Candidatus Palibaumannia cicadellinicola: one gene and its partners. The main gene of each other region encodes a partner of the protein of the gene in region 3 in a complex. Links are inferred from orthologs where the notes say so. Each region holds a gene or a part of one and is shown on either strand. Other genes may lie near its edges.

Region 1 (6,151 bases), 330 kb from region 3 along the record:
AGTATCAGCTACACCTTTTCCGATAATCATTTGCTGCTTGTTGGCGCAGAAATTCTGCCAAGCTTGAGTTGGCACAAAGCGAGGTAGTGCGCTTAATCGTATTTCCTGTACCGGATCTATGCCTTTGACTTGAATAACCTGTCGTTTTTCTTCGTATTCTACTAGGCTTGTAAAATTAATATAAGGTGTAGCGGCTACGATACCTGGCACCTTTTCTATGCGCTTTATTAATTTCTGCCAGTCGAAGAAAGGAGGATTCACGGGTTCAATTTCTCCGTGTGCTACCACTGCTAGTATACGCTGATTTAATTCACGCTCAAAACCATTCATTGCACTAAGAACAATGATTAGCGCCATTACACCTAGGGATATACCGATAGTAGAGATGATAGAAATCAGAGATACCATACCGCTCCGTTGCCGTCTGTAATGAAAACGCAGCGCAATCTGCAATGATAACGGTATTCTCATGAAATTAAACGGAGCTCAGTTGCAATAAGACTACCTTCGCGCATCTCAAGTTGGCGGTGCAGCCTCTGAGCGAGGCTTAAATCATGTGTTACTACGATAAAAGTAGTACCTTTTTGCATATTGATAAAGCTTAGGAGCTCAAAAATACTCTCCGCGTTGCTTTTATCTAGATTGCCAGTAGGTTCGTCAGCAAGAACAAGTGATGGATAATTTACTAGTGCACGGGCGATAGCCACCCGCTGGCGCTCACCGCCCGACAACTCCGAAGGTCGGTGATAGCTACATTTTTCCAATCCTACCATTACCAGCATTTCACGCGCTGCGGTTAGTGCTACCGTTGATTTGGCTCCTCCTATCATTCTCGGCATTGCAACATTCTCTAGAGCAGTAAAATCGGATAATAAGTGGTGAAATTGATAGATAAAACCCAACCGCTTATTGCGTAGTACCGCACAAGCGGTGGAGGAAAGTTTGTTCAGCAGCTTGCCTTCAAAAAGAACATCGCCAGATGTCGGTGCGTCTAGCCCTCCCAGTAGATGTAACAGCGTACTTTTACCAGAACCAGAGCGGCCCATAATCGCTATCATCTCCCCTTGTTGTATAGAAAAATTAACGTTCCGCAACACATCAATATATAGCTTACCTTCTTGATAACGCTTGCTTAGCTCGTAACATTGTAACAATGGTGCATTATTCATAACGTAACGTCTCAACTGAATTAATAGTAGCTGCATACCAGGAAGGGTAAAGAGTAGATAACCATGCAACTACTATTGTAAGTACAGCAATTATGGTAATTTGCAACGGCTCGATATTCACCGGCAGCACTGCACTATCAAATAACACTAACTTATTTAACAAGCTTACTAACAGTACGCCGATGAAAGTACCAAATAGTACTCCGATAATTCCAATAATAGTCCCTAAAGCCATAAAAACCAGCATTACTTGACTACTGTTCAGTCCCTGTGTTTTTAAAATAGCTACTTCACTCTGCTTTTCCATTACTAGGAGGCATAGGGAAGTAAGAATATTAAAGCCAGCCACCGCGACAATAAGGCTTAGTAGCAATACCATTATGTTTTTCTCCATACGCACCGCCTGGAATAGTTCGCTCTTACGCTCACGCCAATCTTTCCATACTAAACCATCGGGTAAATGTTGCTGACTTAGACGGTCCACGCTCAGAGGCTGCTGCAACCATAGACGCAAGCCTGTGACATAACCAGACGGATAATGCATAAGACGCGAAGCATCCTGCTGATTAACCAGTAGTTGATAGTCGTCTACCTCACTCTTGGTAGCATACGTACCAGCTACGGTGAACAAGCGCTGGCTAGGAATACGACCCATCGGCGTGAATTGATTAACCGAGGGAACGATTAAGCGTAGTTGATCACTCAATTTTACGCTCAGCTTATCTGCTAACTTTTCACCCAGAATTACCTGGTACTGACCGGGTGCTAACTGGTTTATGTGTGTATCAACTAAATAGTTGGCTAGAGGTTCAGGATCAGAAGAATTGACACCGAGCATGACGCCCATAGCTAAACCTTTAGCGCTTTGCAATACTACGTCTCCGATAGTTAAGGACGCAACGCGTGTTGTACCTTGAAGTATGTTTGGTTTTAAAACTGAAATGACTGTAGGGTCTAAAAACCCCTCGTGAGTCGTCAGCAACGCCTGAGGAATAAAACCAAGAATATTGCTTTCTAGTTCTATCTTGAAACCATTCATGACCGATAATACCGTTACTAAGGCCATTACACCGAGCGTAATACCGATAGTGGAAAGCCAGGAGATTAAACTACCGAAGTGGTTTGATACTAGCCCGCGCATATAGCGTAGGCTAATATATAATGCTATAGGCTGATACATTTTGTATTCATTATTAGATTAGATATCAGCCCGGTGTTTGATTCATTCGTGGGCCACACCATGACCAGACCATACAATCTCTCCGGTCTGTACTTGCATTAACTCCATATCTAGGTTTGGTTGTTTAATATCCCCACTAGCGATGCTGTACAGTACATATTGTGCGTTAAGATATCTAGCCATCCTATTGCCTTACTACGTGATTCTAAGCTGTCATTTTCAGAAAGTCCCAACTTCATGCGTGCACTTTTAAGTGTGTCTGCTCTTACTACACGAAAATTACTATGATTAGGAATCAAGCTACTCAGCGTGGCGGTAGCTTCATCAGACTGCAGGCTACCGTTGGTACTGTTTTTTATGGTATTAACCAGCAGCAGGCTGTCTTCGCAGATACCATTAGCTGATATCATATGATTAACGAGCGGAGAAAAGCTTCCTTTCCAGTCAAGATACTTAAATTTTGGTGGCATTAGTACTAGCTCGCGAGTTAAAAGCCCAGGTAGCAGTTCAGAAGATAATAGATCTTGCTTAGCTTCGGCTATACTATTGGTTAATAGCGGTGCTATAGTCAGTAGTATATTAAAAATATATTGATCCTCATCATAAGTCTGATGTTATAATTATAAGGTTAAATCTCAATTAAGTGATTAATGGACCTAGTTGTCTACCACCTAGTAAATGCATGTGGAGATGATATATTTCTTGTCTACCATGAGAGTTACAATTAATAATTAAGCGGTACCCATCATCACTGATGCTCTCCTGTTTAGCGATTTTGGCAGCCACGGAGAACATTCTTCCTAACGCTATTTCATCTGTAGTGTTCACGTCGTTAACTGTTGGAATTAACTTATTAGTAACGATAATAATGTGAATAGGAGCTTTCGGGTGAATGTCGCGAAAGGCAGTTACCAGATCATCCTGATACAAAATATTGGTTCGCATCTTCCTGCTAATAATTTTGCTAAAAATAGTTTCTTCGTCCATTGTATTGTGCCTGAAAGGGTAAAAATTTATTTATCATAAGCTATTAAGTTGCTCGTCTAAGTGGAATAATCGACAGAAATTCGCGGTAGTAGCCGCTGCTAGTTTCTCTAACTTAATGTTTTTCAGTGTTGCCATATATTCAGCTATATCGCGCACATACGCTGGTTGATTCTCCTTACCACGGTAAGGTACTGGCGCTAAATAGGGAGAATCAGTTTCAATTAGCAGACGATCAAGGGGAACAAATCGTGCAGTTTCACGTAATAACTCAGCATTACGAAAAGTAATAATACCAGAGAAAGAGATATAAAAACCTATATCTAGCAATACTTTAGCAGTATCACGGTCATCTGTAAAACAGTGTAATACCCCACTGCATTTCTCAGCTTTTCCTTCCCGTAAAATGGCAATGGTATCGTCGCGTGCGCTCCGGGTGTGCACAATCAGAGGTTTGTTCTGCTCGTTTCCAATACGGATATGTTCACGGAATATCTCTTGCTGCAGTGCTTTATTTTCCTGCTTATTAGAAGAATAATCTAGCCCAGTTTCGCCGAGCGCCACAACGTTCTCTCTTGTAGCTATACGGCCTAGTTCGAATAAGTCATAGGGTTGTTCATTAATGTTCAAGGGATGAATGCCACAAGAAAATAAAATATCATCACGGCGGCCAATGAAGGCTGTCATGTTATCAAAGTTAGGTAGAATGGTACACACCGCTAAAATGAGTCGTACATCGCGTATCTTAGCTTTGTTCATGACATCTGTTACATCCCGGTGTAAACTATGGTAATTGAGTTTGTCGATATGACAATGAGAATCAATTAAAAACATAACTTTCCCTTTTTGTTATAGAGTCCAGGGGTGAGTATACGGATTACTCATATCCCACTCCCAATTTAATAATCGGTACGTCAGCAACAATTTGCGATTAATGCCGCTAACCTCAGACCACTGGTGGTGGCAGTGTAGCCATTGCTGCACTTGACGATGCAGGGTAAGTGAAGTCCAGTGCATTGCTACCGCAGTTATCAAATTTAGCTGATCCGCGTTAACTAAAAAAGCCTGCGCTCCTTGCTGCAATTTGAGTGCATCAATCAAGAGAGTAAGCACCCAATGTAGCGGTACATCCTCATTTCCATTGAGGAAAGGTAGCAAAGTTAAAAAATCACGATGATGTAGTGCTTCTCTCATAGCTACACACAATGCTTGCCTCTTGTTCCAACATGCTGGTTGTAGTAAGGCTAGCGCCGCTAGAGGAGCACCTCCACATAAACGTAGCGCGGTGCGAGCAGCTAAAATAGGATAAGTCTCCTTCTGTTGCTGTAACCAACTTAACCCTAGCGCTTCATCCGGAGAAGGTAATTGCCAGCAAAGACAGCGGCTCAGTAAAGTGGGTAACAGGCATGACTTATCTCTGGAACCAAGTAGAAAATAAGTCTCCTCTGGCGGTTCTTCCAGCATTTTTAGCAGTGCATTTACTCCCTGCTTGGTCAATAACTTGATATGTGACAGCGATACTACCTTAGCGCCGCCCTGATGCGGGTGACTATATAAGCTTTCAATCAAGATGCGGATTGTCTCTACACCAATGCTCTGCTGTTCTTTTTCTAGCTCAATCTTATAATAATCTGGGTGATTGCCTGCATTCATCAATTGGCAGCTATGGCACTGACCACAATTGATGATGGTATTTGGTTTGAGGCACATTAACCAATTACTTAATGCTTGAAATAAGAATGCCTTCCCGTTACCTTTTTGACTATACAGTAAGAGTGCATGATGTCCCTTACCCTGCTGGTAACTAGTCAAAATATTAAGGTAATGAGATTCTAACCAGGGATATAATCTCATCGATGTATTTCCTGGGTACTAAGCCACTGCTCTATCTGATTGCGAATTGCGGCGCTAAATTTTTCTCGCGGCTGTCCAGCATCGATAGTTACGATACTAGAATCGTTAGCTACTAGTTCCTGGTAACGCGCGCGGGTACGGTGGAAGAAAGATAGTGATTCAGCTTCAATTCGATCTAGTGGTGTGCCACGAGCGCGGGCTCGCTCTAGACTCATTGCCGGAGGCAAATCCAGATATAGTGTGAAATCAGGATAAAAATTCCCTAATACCGCATTTCGTAGAGTTTGTAACACCTGTTTATCTATGCCGCGGCCTCCGCCTTGGTAAGCTTGAGAGGAAAGATCGTGTCGATCGCTAATCACCCAGGCACCGCGCGTTAGCGCAGGTTTGATAACACTTTCTACCAATTGTGCACGTGCGGCATATAACAACAAAAGCTCAGCACAGTCGGTAATCGGATCAGATCCTATGCCTTGCTTTATTAGAGTACGTAGTTGTTCTGCCAATGGAGTACCACCTGGCTCTCGAGTAGAGATTATATCGTTAATACCATAGCTATGTAAGATAGCTACTATCTGTTGAATTGCTGAGGTCTTGCCGGTACTCTCGAGGCCCTCGACAACAATAAATTTACTATTCATGGCCTATCCGGATTGACTATGGTGTTTCGTGATAGCTGTTTTTATTGCAAGAGATGTTAGCAAATGGATGCTTGTTAAAATTATTTAGTATTTCATTAGCATTGGCACTGTGGGCTGAGTAAATTAAATAAGGTACGTTCATAGTAACAGTATGAACCGATTGAGTTTACCGGTGCTATCGGCAGCAAAGCATTGGTAATAATTACCTCATCAGCTTGTTTCAGCGCATCGGGGCCAGTAGTGACTTCCTCACATAAATAACCAAGCTTTGGTAATAAGCCTAATACACGTCGGCGCATGATGCCGGCTACTCCAGCATAGCT
Region 2 (8,704 bases), 120 kb from region 3 along the record:
ATGACCCTAATTGATGAAGGGCGGGCACAGGCGGATATTGTAGTGGTAAGCGTATTCGTAAACCCGATGCAGTTCGACCGGAGGGAGGATTTAGCAGTTTATCCACGTACTTTGCCGGAAGATTGTAGCAAACTAATCTTGAGTGGCGTAGATGCTCTTTTTACACCGTCGGTAAATGCTATTTATCCTAATAGAATTGATAACCATACCTTTGTCGATGTGCCACGTTTATCAGGCATCCTAGAAGGTATCAACCGACCAGGTCACTTTCGCGGTGTCGCCACAATTGTCAGTAAACTGTTTAATTTAATACAGCCTCATGTGGCCTGCTTCGGTGAAAAAGATTTTCAACAATTAGCGCTTATTCGGCAGATGGTGCAAGATATGAGCTATGATATTGAAATTATAGCTATACCAACTGTTCGTACAGCCGATGGTTTGGCACTGAGTTCACGTAATAGTTATCTTACGCTAGAACAACGTAAGTTAGCACCTCAACTTTATCAAGTGATGCAAAAGCTGGTCAAATCTTTATGCTCTGGTAATAGGTATACCGATGAGCTACTTGATAAAGCAGCAAAGCGATTACGTGAATTTGGATTCACTCCGGACATGCTAGAAATCCGCGATGCACTCACTTTACAACCATTAACGGTGGAGAGCAAACAGGCAGTAGTGTTATTTAGTGCTTGGCTAGGCAAAGCCAGGCTGATAGATAACGCCAAAGTTAATCTTCCTTGATTACGTACTTACTTGCTTGCGTTACTGATTCCTCAGCGTTTGATTTTTAGATCACCTACCTTTCTGATACTACCAGTATCACAGCTGTATACAAAGGCATAATGATTTGCTCGACTCGCGCCAGCGCAGCTATATTTTACTTAAGGACCACTTACTGCTATGCAAGAGCTTTATGACCCGAAAGAGATAGAAGCCCAAATTCAGAAATACTGGGATAAACATGAAACTTTCAAGGTAACCGAAGATACTAGTAAAGAAAAATATTATTGTCTTTCTATGCTACCCTATCCTTCTGGCAGTTTGCATATGGGACATGTACGTAATTACACCATCGGAGACGTACTTTCTCGTTATCAGCGGATGCAAGGTAAAAACGTACTACAACCAATCGGATGGGATGCCTTTGGGCTACCTGCTGAAAGAGCAGCAGTTCAAAACCAAATAGCGCCGGCATCATGGACCTATGCGAATATTGACGCTATGAAGAATCAATTAAAGCGACTAGGTTTTGGCTACGATTGGAGCCGTGAAATTACAACATGCAGGCCAGAATATTACCGTTGGGAACAGTGGTTCTTCATCCAGTTATATGAAAAAGGCTTAGTCTATAAGAAGACGTCATCTGTGAACTGGTGCTCAAACGATCAAACGGTACTGGCTAACGAACAGGTTATCGACGGTTGCTGTTGGCGATGTGGCACTCGCGTCAAGTGCAAAGATATCCCACAGTGGTTTGTTAAAATTACTGCTTATGCCGATGAGTTACTTGATGATTTAGATCAATTGGATGGCTGGCCAGAACAGATCAAAATCATGCAACGTAATTGGATCGGGCGTTCTGAAGGCATCAATATTACCTTTCAGGTTGCGGAAATAGAAGACCAACTTACCGTCTATACCGCCCGTCCTGACACTTTAATGGGCGTTACCTATTTTGCGATTACAACACACCATTATCTTGCACGGCAAGCTGCTAGCGATAATTCAGCATTAAAAAATTTTATGAATAATTGCGAACATACGAAAGTAACAGAAGCGGAAATGGTCACGAGGGTCAAAACTGGTGTCTTTACTGGTCTGCACGTAATCCACCCGTTGACCGGAGAGAAGCTACCAATATGGGTGACGAACTTTGTGCTGAAAGATTATGGCACTGGAGCAGTCATGGCAGTACCTGGACACAATCAGCTGGATTGGGAGTTCGCTTGCAAATACTCTCTACCCATAAAAACAGTAATCCGCAATGCGGACGGGAGCGAACCTAATATCAGCGCGCAGGCAATGATTCAAAAAGGTATTCTGTATAACTCTGGCAATTTCGATGGTCTGAATTATCAAGAGGCCTGCCAAGCTATTGCAACCGTCTTAGTAGCACGTGGTATAGGCGAGAGAAAAATTAACTATCGCCTACGGGACTGGGTAGTTTCCCGCCAACGTTACTGGGGCACGCCGATACCTATGATTACACTAGAAGACGGCACCATAGTACCAACGCCAGTAGATAAGCTGCCGGTGATATTACCAGAAGATATTTTCATGGACGGGATCTCTAATCCACTTAAAGACGATGACCGATGGTCGAAGACTACCTATGATAGTAATCCTGCGATGCGTGAAACTGATACCTTCGATACTTTTATGGAATCTTCATGGTACTACGCGCGCTATACTTGTCCACATTATGACCAAGGTATGTTAGATATTAACGCCACAAACTATTGGCTACCAGTGGATCAATATATCGGAGGTATTGAACACGCAATCATGCACTTGATGTACTTCCGCTTTTATCATAAATTATTACGCGATGCTGGGATGTTGAGGTCCGATGAGCCTACTAAACGTCTACTGTGTCAAGGTATGGTACTGGCTGATTCCTTTTACTACGTAAGTAGTACCGGTGAGCATATATGGGTCTCACCGATTAATGTCAGCGTCCAGCGTGATGAAAAAGGTTACCTTGTTAAAGCTCTAGATTCACAGGGTAATGAGCTGGTGTACGCAGGCATGAGTAAAATGTCAAAATCTAAAAACAACGGTATTGACCCGCAGATTATGGTCGAAAAATACGGCGCTGATACTGTGCGTCTGTTTATGATGTTCGCATCTCCAGCGGAAATGACATTGGAATGGCGAGAGTCTGGCGTAGAGGGAGCTAATAGATTTTTGAAACGCATCTGGAAGCTAATTTATGAACATACCCAGCGGGGCAAAGTAGTTGCGCTAGATTTCGCAGCTATGAGTGACGAACACAAAGTACTCCGGCGCTTACTACATCAAACAATAGCTAAGGTTACCGATGATATCGGCCGCCGCCAAACTTTTAATACTGCTATTGCCGCAATTATGGAGATCATAAATAAATTGGTACACGCATCGCAGGATAGTACACAAGACCGCGCTCTGTTGCAGGAAGCTCTACTTGCGGTAGTGCGTATGTTGTATCCATTTACTCCTCATGTTTGCTTCACGCTATGGCAGGCACTGAGCGGAGAAGGAAACATTGATAATGCCCCATGGCCCATAGTGGACAAATCAGCGCTGGTGGAGGACGCTCAATTAATAGTAATTCAGATAAATGGTAAACGGCGCAGTAGAATTACCGTGCCCGCTGATGCCGACGAAGTATTTGTACTGGAACGTGCCTCTAGAGAAAAATCGGTTGCTAAATATCTAGAAGATACTAAAGTACATAAAGTAATTTATATTCCTGGAAAACTGATAAACCTAGTAGTAGGTTAGGTTAATAGAAGAAGGCGGTATACGATACCTCACTTTTGCACCGATGCTAGGTTTAGCAGTGATTTTGACTACTAGCTGTTGCTATCATTTACGTAGAATACCAATTCACATAGTTGCATATAAATGATATTACTATCCACGACGATACTAATAGCCCAGCTATGCCATCACTGTACATTCTTAATTCATCGGAAAGTAAAGTGACCATCTCGGTATTCCAAGATGGTAAAACGGCAGGATACCAAATAAAGTTCTTCATGCCCAACAAGGATTATTATCCCATTAATATTAAGGTCTACCGTACTTTATTTGATAATCCGCTAATGGCACTAGCTAAAAACGAGGAAGAAGATATGATTCGCCAGGAGATGCACCAACAGGCTTCGCAGCAGCTGGTGCATCAACTTTTGTTAGTGCTGCAACATGTGTATACTACTGATGATGCTTTGGCCAAGATCTTGTTGCCACAGCTGATGGTGGTCTCGGCAACGCGATGATCCGGATTTATCCGGAACAGCTCAGGACGCAACTACAAAATCATTTGCGTCCTTGCTATTTACTCCTTGGGAATGATCTCTTATTACTACAAGAGAGCGAAGACAGTATTCAAGCTAAGGCGCAGCTTCTTAAGTTTAATGAACATTTCCGCGTCTCATTAGAAGATGTCACTGATTGGGATACCATCTTCAGCCTGAGTCAAGTACTAAGCCTATTTGCCCACCGCCAGACTTTATTGCTGAGACTACCGGAAAACGGTGTAACTGCAACTATCGAGAAAAAACTAGCCATACTGGTGTCGCTGTTACATCCAGATTTCCTATTAATTTTGCGTGGCCAAAAACTAACTCGTGCTCAAGAAAATAGTTTCTGGTTCAAAGCATTGAGTAGCAATAATGCGGTGCTGGTTGACTGCACGACGCCTGACCCAGCACAATTACCATGCTGGGTGAAGAACCGTGCTAAAAACATGCATTTGTCGCTAGATGATGCTGCTTGTAAGTTGTTGTGTTATTGCTATGAAGGTAATTTACCTGCTCTGGTCCAGGCACTTGAGCGCCTAAAGCTAATTCATCCTGATGGCATACTAACTCTACCGTTGGTAGAAGAGGCAGTAACCGATACCTCTTACTTTACTCCGTTTCATTGGATAAATGCGGTACTGTCTGGCAACAGTAAACGTACGAGTCATATCCTACAGCAATTGAGGCTAGAAGCTAGGGAACCAGTGATACTCCTGCGCTATATCCAGCGAGATATTTTTCTACTACTTACCCTCAAACGTCATATGGCCTACACGCCTGCGCGTATATTGTTCGACCAGCATAAAATTTGGCAAAATCGCAGACCGTTGCTCATGCAGGCGCTACAGCGTCTTAGCGTACAACAACTCTATCAGGCAATAGCACTCATGCTAAAGATAGAACTCACGGTTAAGCAGGATTATAGTGATTATGTCTGGGCTGATATCAATGCCTTAGGACAACTATTATGTAGTAATACGCTTTTTCCTACCGCGATGATAGATGTCTGAAAGATTCTTGACAGCCTTCTACGGCGGAACCTTCGACCCTATTCATCATGGCCATTTACAGCCGGTGATAGCGTTAGCACAGTTAGTAAATTTACAACGCGTTATCCTTTTACCGAATCATATTCCACTACACCGTCCACCACCACAAGCAACCCCTCAGCAACGACTAATGATGACACGACTAGCTATTGCCGACACACCTGGTGAGCTTTTTATTATTGATGAACGTGAATTGCGTCGCGCCACGCCATCTTGGACTGTGGAAACATTTCAAGCTATACGTAGGGAGTACGGTCCTATGGCACCACTAGGTTTAATTATTGGTCAAGATTCTCTATTAACACTGCCACAGTGGCACCGAAGTAAAGAATTATTAGAGCTGTGCCATATTCTAGTTTGCGCACGACCTGGTTACCAACATGGTTATAACTGGATGGAAAATCGTTTAACAGATGATCCTACTGCGCTACACCACCAACCTGCGGGGCTTGTATATTGCGCTGCAACACCAGAATTAGCAATTTCAGCTAGTGATATTCGCGGACGCCTACATGCCATTCTACCCTGCTATGATTTATTAACGCCTTCGGTACAAGGTTATATTGACGAGCAAGGTTTATACCGCTAGTGTGCGCACTACGCTATAAAGCATAATTTTTAGCAAGTATGAATAATACAATTAATTATTATTAGATAATGCGATAGTTATCGTCAATTTTACGAAATGAAAATAATACGTAACCCATTTCGCGACTATTCAGCTGAATTAGCGCTGTTTGTGCGCCGTGTACTAGTAGCGTTTACCGGTATTTTGCTGCTCAGCGGTGTGCTTATCTTGAATTTATATTCTCTGCAAGTCACTAACTTTGAAGATTACCGCACCCGCTCTAATGAAAACCGTATTAAGCTGGTACCTCTCACGCCGAGTAGAGGAATAATTTATGATCGCAACGGTACACCACTAGCGTTGAACCGCACTATTTATCAGCTAGAACTGGTAGTAGAAAAAGTAGATAATTTAAAACAAACTCTCGAAGATCTGAGTTCTATTGTAGATCTAACTAATAACGATATAGCCCATTTCGAAAAAGAGCGTAAACGTTCACGAAATTTTACTTCATTACTACTAAAGTCAAATCTCACTGATGTACAGCAGGCACGTTTTGCTGTGAACCAATTCCGTTTTCCTGGCGTTGAGATTAAAGAATACCAGCGTCGTTATTACCCTTACTGCTCAGCTTTAACCCATGTTATAGGATATGTTGCCAAAATTAACGACTACGATATAGCACAGCTAGAAAAAAGGGGCATAATAGCCAATTATGCAGCAACGCACGATATCGGAAAACTAGGTATTGAACGTTACTATGAAAGCACCCTACACGGAAAAACAGGCTATGAAGAGGTAGAAGTAAACAACCGCGGCCGCGTTATTCGCCAACTACATCAGCAGCCACCACAGGCTGGCAAAGACATCTATCTTACGTTAGATTTAAGCCTACAACAGTATATTCAAAAACTATTAGCTGGTAGCCGTGCTGCAGTAGTAGTTGTAGATCCGCGAGACAGTGGTATCCGAGCATTAGTATCGAACCCCAGTTTCGATCCTAATCTTTTTGTAGAAGGTATTTCCAGTCAAGATTATCATAATCTACTAAAGGATGAAAATTATCCACTAATAAACCGCGCGACCCAGGGAGTATATCCCCCTGCGTCCACTGTTAAACCTTATATTGTAGTGTCTGCATTAACCTTAGGAGTTCTCGAGAAACATTTCTCGCTATTTGATCCTGGTTGGTGGAAATTACCAGGCTCAGAAAAACGTTATCGAGATTGGAAACGTTGGGGGCACGGTAGGCTTAACGTAACCAAGGCTCTTGAGGAATCAGCAGATACTTTCTTTTATCAGGTTGCCTATGATATGGGAATTGATCGATTATCAGAGTGGATGATAAAATTTGGCTATGGTCAGAATACTGGAATTGATCTTTCTGAGGAGCGTGCTGGCGTGATGCCTACGCGTCATTGGAAAATGAATCGTTTCAATAAACCTTGGTATCAGGGGGATACTATTTCAGTTGGCATCGGCCAAGGATATTGGACTGCTACACCGGTACAAATGTCAAAAGCACTGATGACGCTCATTAATAACGGTGCCGTCGGTACACCACATTTACTATTTGGTACACGGGAAAATGGTCAGCTCGTACAATATCACCAACATAATAATAGCCAAATTGGAGATCCGAATTCGGAATTTTGGGAAATTGCTAAAGACGGCATGTACGGTGTTGCTAACCGCCCCAACGGCACAGCACGGCAAAGTTTTTCCGATGCACCTTATAAGACTGCTGCGAAATCAGGTACCGCTCAAGTCTATAGCCTAAAAGCGAATGAAACTTATAATGTTCATAAGATAGCCGAACGGCTACGCGATCATAAATTGATGACAGCATTCGCCCCATACGATCAACCAACGGTCTGTGTAGTTGTGTTGTTAGAAAATGGCGGAGTAGGTCCGGCGGTAGGCACCATTACTAGGAAAATTTTAGACTACATGCTGCTAGATGAGAAGACACATGATTAAATGACAATGACTAATCATTCCCCACAAAGTATACTATTAAATAAACTACATATCGATGTGATGTTGTTATTTTTCATCACACTGCTACTACTCTACAGCGCCTTTGTGATATGGAGCGCCAGCGGTCAGGATATAGGCATAATGGAAGGCAAGATGGTTCAGATTATCATAGGCCTGTTGGTGATGCTAGTTTTAGCGCAGGTACCACCGCGAGTTTATGAAGGATGGGCGCCATATTTGTACATGTTATGCCTATTGCTACTAGTACTAGTAGACGTCTTCGGGCAAATTCGTAAAGGTGCCCAACGCTGGTTAGATTTAAGCTTGGTACGTTTTCAGCCGTCGGAAATCGCGAAAGTAACTGTACCATTAATGGTAGCGCGTTTCATTAACCGAGATAGTTATCCACCATCTTTGAAGAATACTGCCATTGCTTTGATGCTGATTTTTATCCCTACTCTGCTAGTAGCGGCGCAACCTGACTTAGGCACCGCGATCTTAATCGGCGCATCAGGTCTATTTGTGCTATTTCTTTCTGGTATTAGTTGTAAATTAATCGCAGTTGCTGGATTGCTCGTCTTTGCTTTTATCCCGGTGCTTTGGTTTTTCCTCATGCACGATTATCAACGAAACAGGATAATAATGCTATTAGATCCTGAAACCGATCCTCTTGGGGCCGGCTATCATATTATTCAGTCGAAAATAGCAATTGGATCTGGTGGTCTAAACGGTAAAGGTTGGCTGCATGGTACACAATCACAGCTAGAGTTCTTACCGGAGCGTCACACCGACTTTATCTTTGCGGTATTAGGCGAAGAGTTGGGATTCCTAGGCGTTCTAGTACTGCTGATGCTCTATCTGAGCGTGATTATCCGCGGTATAGTAATTGCCGCTAGTGCGCAGAATACTTTTGGCCGAGTGATGGCGGGAGGTTTTATGCTTATTTTTTTCGTTTATGTTTTTGTTAATATTGGTATGGTAAGTGGTATCTTACCCGTTGTTGGTGTGCCGCTACCGCTCGTTAGCTATGGTGGATCGTCTCTGATTGTGTTAATGATAGGTTTTGGTATAGTAATGTCGATACATACTCATCGAAAAATGTT
Region 3 (8,575 bases):
TTCGGCTATCCAGCCGCCATTATACTCATGATTATTGCTGGTGTTGCTCCGTACCTATATTTTAAGCGCCGCAACTGGTTATAGATATAGATAGTAATATAAATGCTATTAGCTATTCAAACTCAAACTTAGCATGAGATCAACCTGCTAGAAATAAAAGGAAATGATAAATAATGACTGCTGTAAGTAAGTCTTATTTGAAGACCACTTCTTATCTATTAATGTTTTTGTTTATGGCAGCCATAATTCCGTTACATTTGTTTCCATGCTTTATCGCAGGCTTCTTAGCCTATGAGGTTATTGTTTCACTAACTCCTTGGTTCGAGCGTTTAGTCGGTATTGGCTGCGCACGTTGGGTTGTAGTGACTCTTATTGCCGTTTTTGTTGTCATTACGATGACATTAGGCATAATTAGACTATTAAGCTTTCTAACTTGGGATATTGAACGCGGTATCGACATTATTGCTGAAACTAACCGAATTTTTTCTAATATCAAAAATCGTATACCAGACTTTTTGTCCCCATTCTTTCTACCAAATAGTGCAGAAGATCTTAAAGATAAGCTTCTTAAGCTTATTGAATCTAACCTTATCATCATTCGTAATATGGGTAGTACGTTTTTACATGGGATAATAACAATATTTATTGGTCTAATAATGGGTGCTGTGATATCTCTAAATAAATCATCAAGTAATAGTACCTATTTTATTAATCAGTTGTTAGCACGCTTACGTTGTTTGTCTCAAGCTTTTCGCCATATAGTTTTTGCCCAAATTAAAGTATCATTATTAAATACTTTACTTACTTCTATTATCATACTAATGATTTTTCCATTTTTAGGTATTAATTTACCGCTAGGGAAGACTCTTATTGTCTTCACTTTTATCTTTGGCTTACTACCTATTATTGGGAACCTTATTTCTAATATGATGATTATCATCTCAGCATTTTCTGTTTCTCTAACAGTGGGTGGATTTATGATGATCTACTTAATATTTATCCATAAACTAGAATATTTTACCAATGCCGAAATAATTGGTAATAGTATTCAGGCTAAATCTTGGGAACTACTACTTGCTATGCTTATCTCTGAGGCAGCCTTTGGTATCGAAGGTTTAGTGGCTGCTCCAATTTATTATGCATATCTCAAAAATGAATTACGGGCGGAGAAATTAATATAATAATAAGTATTAAATATCTATATAAGTGACTTTAAGCGCATTTTCCTCAATAAATGTACGCCGTGGTTCTACCGCATCACCCATTAGGGTAGTAAAAAGCTGGTCGGCATTCATTGCATCTTTCACTGTAACGCGCAGTATGTTCCGACTTTTTGGATCCATAGTAGTTTCCCATAATTGCTGAGGATTCATCTCTCCGAGACCTTTATAGCGCTGAACGATCATACCACGACATGACTCTTTTATTAGCCATTCCACTACCTGCTCAAAAGTTTTAACTAACTTACGATGTTCACCACGCTTAATATATGTCTCTGGCACGATTACATCATGTAATTTTTCTCCTAGTATTATTAGTTTACGGTATTCACTACAATTTATGAAATCAACATCTAGCAAATAATTAGTTTTTACACCGTAAGTTCGTACCCATAACCTAGGTTCGAATAACTGACGCTCGTTTTCTTGTACTTCAAAATAGTAACTAATGCCATGCTTATCTTGCTCATTAAGTATTTTAGATAATAACGCTATCCAGTTTGTAACTATAGTAGCATTTTGCATTTCTATTTCTGTCAGCATCGGATGATAGATTAACTGTTTTAGTAATGCGCGCGGAAATCTACGCTCCATACGGTCTATAATCTTTTGCACAACATAATACTCTATGACCAGCGCTTTTAGCGCTGGTCCAGAAAAAACATGCTTTTTAGAGTATAACTTAGCTCCATCTATAGCTAGTGATATCTGATATTGATCCATAGCATCATCATCATGAATATACTGTTCTTGTTTACCTTTTTTAACCTTATATAGCGGTGGCTGAGCAATAAAAATATGACCTTTATTAATGATTTCTGGCATATGACGATAAAAAAAAGTTAGTAACAAGGTACGGATATGGGAGCCATCTACGTCGGCATCAGTCATTATAATAATTGTATGATAACGTAACTTATCTGAATTGTACTCATCTCTACCAATGCCGCAACCAAGTGCAGTAATTAATGCTGCTACTTCATTAGAGGAGAGCATCTTATCAAAACGAGCCTTTTCAACGTTAAGTATTTTACCTTTAAGCGGTAGTATTGCTTGATTTTGACGATTACGGGCTTGTTTAGCAGAACCACCTGCAGAATCACCTTCAACTAGATATAATTCGGATAACGTAGGATCACGTTCCTGACAATCAGCTAGTTTACCTGGTAAACCGGCTAAATCCAACGCTCCTTTACGTCGAGTTATTTCTCGTGCTTTACGCGCTGCATCGCGAGCACGAGCTGCATCAATAATTTTGCTAACTATAATTTTGGCATCGTTAGGATGCTCTAGTAAATATTCAACTAACAGTTCATTTATTAATGATTCAACCACTGCTTTAACTTCTGAAGATACCAGCTTATCTTTAGTCTGAGAAGAAAATTTTGGATCCGGCACCTTAACTGATAGTACAGCTATTAAACCTTCACGGGCGTCGTCGCCGGTAGCGATAATTTTGTTTTTTTTATTATAACCTTCTTTATCTATATAAGAGTTAAGGGTACGAGTCATAGCTGCACGGAAACCAGCTAAATGAGTACCACCATTTGGTTGTGGAATATTATTAGTAAAACAGTAAATGTTTTCTTGAAAACCATCATTCCATTGCATAGCAATTTCTACACTAATATGATCTTTATCAGTAGAGAAATAGAAAATATTAGAGTGAATTGGTGTTTTATTTTTATTAAGGTATTTTACAAAAGCTTTAATACCACCTTGATAATGAAAATTATCTTCTTTAGAGTAACGTAAGTCATGCAAGCGAATATAAATACCAGAGTTCAAAAAAGATAGTTCTCGTAAACGTTTAGCTAAAATTTCGTATTGGAATTCTTTATGATTAGTAAAAGTTTGAAAACTAGGCCAGAAGCGTACGGTCGTACCAGTTTGTCTAGTATTGCCTACAACCGTTAATGGAGCTTGTGGTACTCCAGAATAATAAGTTTGCTGATGGACTTTACCTTCACGTTTGATTATAAGTTCTAGTTTTTCTGAAAGTGCATTTACTACCGAAATTCCAACACCATGTAGGCCACCCGATACTTTATAGGAATTATCATCAAATTTTCCACCTGCATGTAGTACGGTCATGATGACTTCTGCCGCAGAGATGTCTTCTTCTACGTGGATATCGGTAGGAATACCTCGTCCATTATCTTGGACGGAAACAGAGTTATCTTTGTGAATAGTAACTACTATTTCTTTACAATATCCAGCAAGAGCTTCGTCAATCGCATTATCCACAACTTCGAATACCATATGATGTAAACCAGTACCATCATCGGTATCACCAATATACATTCCTGGTCGCTTACGCACCGCGTCCAGTCCTTTAAGTACTTTAATATTTGAGGAATCATAAGAATTAGACATTAACTGTTTCGACTCATTGAGTAATAAGGTCAAAGATTGATTCGACCATTTGATCACAGAGAGTATTTTTTAGTTACTCAGTCTAAATCTATAAGCTAAATATATCAGTGAGGTCACTTTATATATTTATCAGATAAATATGAACGAGTGTTATTCTCTCAATATAATTGCTTATAAAATCTTTATAAGAACTAATAATTAATTTTATTCTGTGCTTAAATTTTAATTTAATGTATATATTAATGTAATAAATATAATTACCTACTAAGGTAGAGTGACTTTACTAGATGAATTATATAGAAAATATTTTTCATAGACGCATTGGCATAACAACATAAACTGACATTTGGTTCACACAATCTTCAATCTGTACACCAGATATCTCATTAGTTAGTAACAAACGAACATTTTCACATTTTAAAACATTTAGTATATCAAGAATATAGTTAACATTAAAGTTAACTTCTATTTGATCGCCTTCGTAATAAACATCTAAGATTTCTTCTGCTTCTTCTTGTTCTAGATTATTTGCAGTGATTTTTAGTTGATTCTTTTTAAGAGAAAGTCGTACACCACGAAACTTATCGTTAGATAGAATAGCAACACGGGTAAAAGCGTGCTTCAGTACATCGCAACGTGTTTGCAGAATTTTGTTCGTATTTTTGGGTAAGACACGATGGTAATCTGGAAAACTTCCATTAATCAACTTTGAAGTAAAAATATAGTCACCAATGCAAGCTAAAATATTGTTACTACCAATTTTTAATTGAATTAAATCATCATAAGAATCTAATATTCGTAGTAATTCAATGACTCCTTTACGTGGTATTATTACAGAATGATATGGTAAAGATGCTAATTGACTCACAGAAATAGTACACGCCGCCAGGCGATGTCCATCAGTAGCAACAGTGCGTAGTTTATCACCTTCCGTCTCAAAAAGTAGACCGTTAAGATAATAGCGTACATCCTGATGAGCCATAGAAAATTGTGTAGATTCAATCAACTGTTTCAGTCTATTTTTTTGTATAGTAAATTCTACTTTACTTTCCCAATGATCTAAATGAGGAAAATTTGTAGCTGGTAGTGTCATTAATGAGAAACGGCTACGTCCTGATCTTACAAGTATTCTATCTTTTTCAAGCGTTACTATAATATTGGCGCCTTCTGGTAGATAACGGCAAATATCTAACAATTTTCGTGCACATACTGTAGTAACACCTGGCTCATGAGCTGTTTTTAAAAAAACTCGTGCTACTATTTCTATTTCTAAGTTTGTACCAGTTATTAGTAGATGTTCTGTTGTTACTTCTAATAGTAGATAACTTAAACTTAGTAAGTTATGACGACTACTTAATCTATTACTAACTTGTTGTAGAGGTTTAAGCAAATCCTCGCGTTTCACAATAAATTTCATAGTTTAAGTTAAGAAGACAATATTCTAATTAAGTGAGAAAAATCTTCTTTAATATCATGGTTTTCTTTTTGTAGTTGATCAATTTTTCGACAAGCATGCAATACTGTTGTATGATCACGTCCGCCGAAAACATAACCGATTTCTGGTAGACTATGATTAGTTAATATTTTCGATAATGCCATAGCTATTTGACGAGGACGTGCAACCGAGCGGGAACGTCTTTTAGACAATAAGTCTGCTACCTTAATGTTATAATATTCAGCTACAATTTTTTGTATATGATCGATCGTAACTAATTTATCTTGTAATGCTAGTAAATCTTGTAGAGCTTCGCGTACTAAATCTATGGTAATAACGCGGCCAGTTAAGTTAGCATTGACTATAACGCGATTCAATGCTCCTTCTAGTTCACGCACATTAGAACGCAATCGTTTCGCAATGAAAAAAGCTACTTCTCCTAGAAGGTTGATATTATTCTCGTCTGCTTTTTTCATTAGAAGAGCTACACGTGTCTCAAGTTCTAAGGGTTCTATAGCTACGGTTAATCCCCAACCAAAACGGGACTTTAATCTGTCTTCTACACCGATTATTTCCAGAGGATACCGATCAGATGTCAGAATAATCTGCTGATTATTTTCTAATAAAGCATTAAAAGTATGGAAAAATTCTTCTTGCGAACGTTCTTTATGAGCAAAAAACTGAATATCATCAATAAGTAAAACATCAATAGAACGGTAATATCGTTTAAACTCTTCGATGACATTATTTTGTAGTGCCTTAACCATATCCTGCACAAATCGCTCGGAATGCATATAGACTACCCTAGTGTTTGCTTTACTACTCATCAAGCGATTGCCTATAGCATGCAGCAAATGTGTTTTACCTAAGCTAGTATGACCATACATAAATAGTGGATTATAAGCTCCACCAGGATTATCAGCTACTTGTCTTGCTGCCGTACGTGCTAATTGGTTAGATTTACCTTCTATGAAATTATCAAAAGTTTTTTTGGGATTAATATAAGAGCGATAAGATAGCGGGTGTTGCATTACTGTTATCTGTGGTGGCTTACTACCTACTTCGAAGCGTAATAATGGCGCATGTTTACCACAAAAATCATTAAGCAATTCATTAATACTATTTAGGTACTTATCGCGTACCCAATCTAGCACAAATCTGTTTGGGGCATAAAGCGCCAGCATATTTTCACTCAGTTCTGCTTGTAGGGGACGTATCCACATACTAAATTCTGTCATTGATAACTCATTCTGTAACCGTACAAGACATTGCTGCCAAAGCGAAAGTGACATCGCAAACTCCAATGAAAGCATAATGAAAATAATCAATAATATTATATATGTACAAGATTATTTAAGTTACATATATTATCCGATGTTTATTACCAACAATTTAGTTCTTAGTTAGGAGATCAATGAGTATTTATATTAGAAATTATAGATAATAACGCAAACTACGATGTAGATCTTCATAGTTTTTATCCACAGGTAAAAATGATACTTGATTCTCACGAAAATTCAGCATAGGCTTAATTTTTGTGAGAGATTGATACTCATTATTATGAGTAATAAACATTCGAATATTAATGTGATTTATTGCATTTTTACATATATATGAGTATATTATTTCGTAACTGTACGAGACTGAAATTAGTTTTTTAAGTATAAATTTCATAAGTATCAGTTATATAGTTAGTAACTATATTAATAACATGATTAACATATAATTATATGGTTAGCTAAAAATTAATATGAAACGTACTTTTCAACCATCTTTATTAAAACGTCACCGTACCCATGGTTTTCGTGCTCGTATAGCTACAAAAAGTGGTCGTCAGATTTTAGCGCGCCGCCGTGCGAAAGGTCGCTCACGTTTGACAGTATCTATTTCAGGAAAGAAAACACACCGGTGGTGAAACATGCTTTTTCAAGGGAGTTACGGTTGTTAACACCCAATAATTTTGCTTTTGTTTTCCAGCAGCCTCAACTAGTTGGTACGTCGCAAATTACTATTCTCGGGCGCTTAAATTCGCTGGGTTATCCTCGTATTGGTCTTACAATATCTAAAAAAAATATAAAATTAGCTCATGAACGTAATCGTATTAAGCGCCTGATGCGTGAAAGCTTTCGTTTACATCAGCATACCTTACCTATCATGGATTTTGTCGTCATTGCTAAAAAAGGACTTGCTGATCTTGATAATTATTCTCTGAGAGAAACATTAGAAAAGTTATGGCGTCGCCATTATCGCCAATATTAAAGCTACTAAGTTGGTTGATACGTTGTTATCAGCTTATTATTAGTCCACTATTAATACCCCATTGTAGATTTTGGCCTACATGTTCGCAATACGGTATTGAAGCGATACATAGGTTTGGTATCTTCAAAGGTAGTTGGTTAATATTAAAACGCATATTAAAATGCCACCCTTGGAACCCAGGGGGCGAAGATATCTTGCCGACAAAAAACTTTGACAAAAGAGAACACTAATAATGGATTCGCAACGCAATCTTCTTGTCATAGCTTTGCTGTTTGTTTCTTACATGATTTGGGAAATATGGCAGACTGACCATGATCCACAAACTACTATTAAAAACACACCACATGCAGCAAAAGAAACCACTGATGATCTATTCGAACAGAACATACCATTCTACGAAAAAGGTAAATTAATTCTTGTTAAAACAGATATATTTTTACTTAAAATAAATACTTATGGTGGTGATATCGAGCAGGCTTATTTACTAACATATCCTAAGAAATTAGGTTCGCCAAAACCTTTCCATTTGCTAGAAACTTCTCCTGAATTTATCTATCAAGCACAAAGTGGGCTTATGGGTAAACATGGTCAGGATAATGTAGAGCGTCCAATCTATACTACTAATGCTAATACTTATGTCATGAAGGATAATCAAAGCGTACTACGCGTACCACTAACTTATACATCACTAGAAGGAGTGGTATACACAAAAACGTTTATCTTTAAACGTAGCGATTTTGCCGTTCAGATCTGTGATAGTATTCAAAATACTAGTACTAAGCCACTAGTATTAACTTTATTTGGTCAGTTAAAACAATCTTTGAATTTACCGAATAAACGTGATATTAGTAATAATAATTTGTCATTACAAACTTATCGCGGTGCCGCTTATTCTACTACAGAAAATAAATATCAAAAATATAGTTTTAAAGATATAAAAAGAAACGACTTAAGAGTCAGTAGTAAAAAAGGTTGGATTGCAATGTTAGAGCAATATTTTGCTACGGCTTGGTTTCCATTAACCCAAGGCCCTAATACTTTTTATACGATTGATTTCGGTAATGGACAAGTTGCAGTAGGCTTTAAGTCTACTCCTATTAAGATTATTCCTGGTAGCAAAAGTGATTTAAAATCTATCCTATGGCTTGGACCTAAAATACAAGAAAAAATGGCAGTAATAGATCCTTATTTTGATCTTGCAGTTGATTATGGCTGGCTGTGGTTTATTTCTCAACCTCTATTTAAATTACTTAAATATATCCATAGTTTTATTGGTAACTGGGGT

What was found.
Region 1: the proteins of dnaN (region 3) and holB are in contact, whole or in part, in a cryo-EM structure (PDB 8GIZ), measured with the Escherichia coli proteins. The link is inferred for Candidatus Palibaumannia cicadellinicola from one-to-one orthologs.
Region 2: the proteins of dnaN (region 3) and holA are in contact, whole or in part, in a cryo-EM structure (PDB 8GIZ), measured with the Escherichia coli proteins. The link is inferred for Candidatus Palibaumannia cicadellinicola from one-to-one orthologs.

What each region holds. Positions count from the first base shown.
Region 1 is NZ_CP008985.1:491,520-497,670, forward strand. What follows is about bases 3,186-6,151. They hold holB (DNA polymerase III subunit delta'), read right to left. Parts: upstream 5,188-6,151; coding sequence 4,183-5,187; downstream 3,186-4,182. Other genes in these bases: IM45_RS03795 (HIT domain-containing protein), read right to left, coding at 3,186-3,336; IM45_RS02390 (metal-dependent hydrolase), read right to left, coding at 3,370-4,167; tmk (dTMP kinase), read right to left, coding at 5,184-5,828; pabC (aminodeoxychorismate lyase), read right to left, coding at 5,924-6,151. In the rest of the region: lipoprotein-releasing ABC transporter permease subunit LolE, read right to left, coding at 1-471; lipoprotein-releasing ABC transporter ATP-binding protein LolD, read right to left, coding at 468-1,169; lipoprotein-releasing ABC transporter permease subunit LolC, read right to left, coding at 1,162-2,349; more of IM45_RS03795, read right to left, coding at 2,989-3,185. UniProt on the Escherichia coli protein: Part of the beta sliding clamp loading complex, which hydrolyzes ATP to load the beta clamp onto primed DNA to form the DNA replication pre-initiation complex.
Region 2 is NZ_CP008985.1:284,489-293,192, forward strand. Bases 3,006-5,995 are described here. They hold holA (DNA polymerase III subunit delta), read left to right. Parts: upstream 3,006-3,976; coding sequence 3,977-5,014; downstream 5,015-5,995. Other genes in these bases: leuS (leucine--tRNA ligase), read left to right, coding at 3,006-3,483; lptE (LPS assembly lipoprotein LptE), read left to right, coding at 3,597-3,980; nadD (nicotinate-nucleotide adenylyltransferase), read left to right, coding at 5,007-5,642; mrdA (peptidoglycan DD-transpeptidase MrdA), read left to right, coding at 5,739-5,995. Outside these bases: panC (pantoate--beta-alanine ligase), read left to right, coding at 1-741; more of leuS, read left to right, coding at 901-3,005; more of mrdA, read left to right, coding at 5,996-7,601; peptidoglycan glycosyltransferase MrdB, read left to right, coding at 7,608-8,704. UniProt on the Escherichia coli protein: Part of the beta sliding clamp loading complex, which hydrolyzes ATP to load the beta clamp onto primed DNA to form the DNA replication pre-initiation complex.
Region 3 is NZ_CP008985.1:161,971-170,545, forward strand. Bases 2,961-5,821 are described here. They hold dnaN (DNA polymerase III subunit beta), read right to left. Parts: upstream 5,014-5,821; coding sequence 3,907-5,013; downstream 2,961-3,906. Other genes in these bases: gyrB (DNA topoisomerase (ATP-hydrolyzing) subunit B), read right to left, coding at 2,961-3,596; dnaA (chromosomal replication initiator protein DnaA), read right to left, coding at 5,022-5,821. Also shown: magnesium/cobalt transporter CorA, read left to right, coding at 1-84; IM45_RS00730 (AI-2E family transporter), read left to right, coding at 174-1,181; more of gyrB, read right to left, coding at 1,191-2,960; more of dnaA, read right to left, coding at 5,822-6,323; rpmH (50S ribosomal protein L34), read left to right, coding at 6,782-6,946; rnpA (ribonuclease P protein component), read left to right, coding at 6,940-7,290; membrane protein insertion efficiency factor YidD, read left to right, coding at 7,263-7,520; membrane protein insertase YidC, read left to right, coding at 7,523-8,575. UniProt on the Escherichia coli protein: Confers DNA tethering and processivity to DNA polymerases and other proteins. Acts as a clamp, forming a ring around DNA (a reaction catalyzed by the clamp-loading complex) which diffuses in an ATP-independent manner freely and bidirectionally along dsDNA.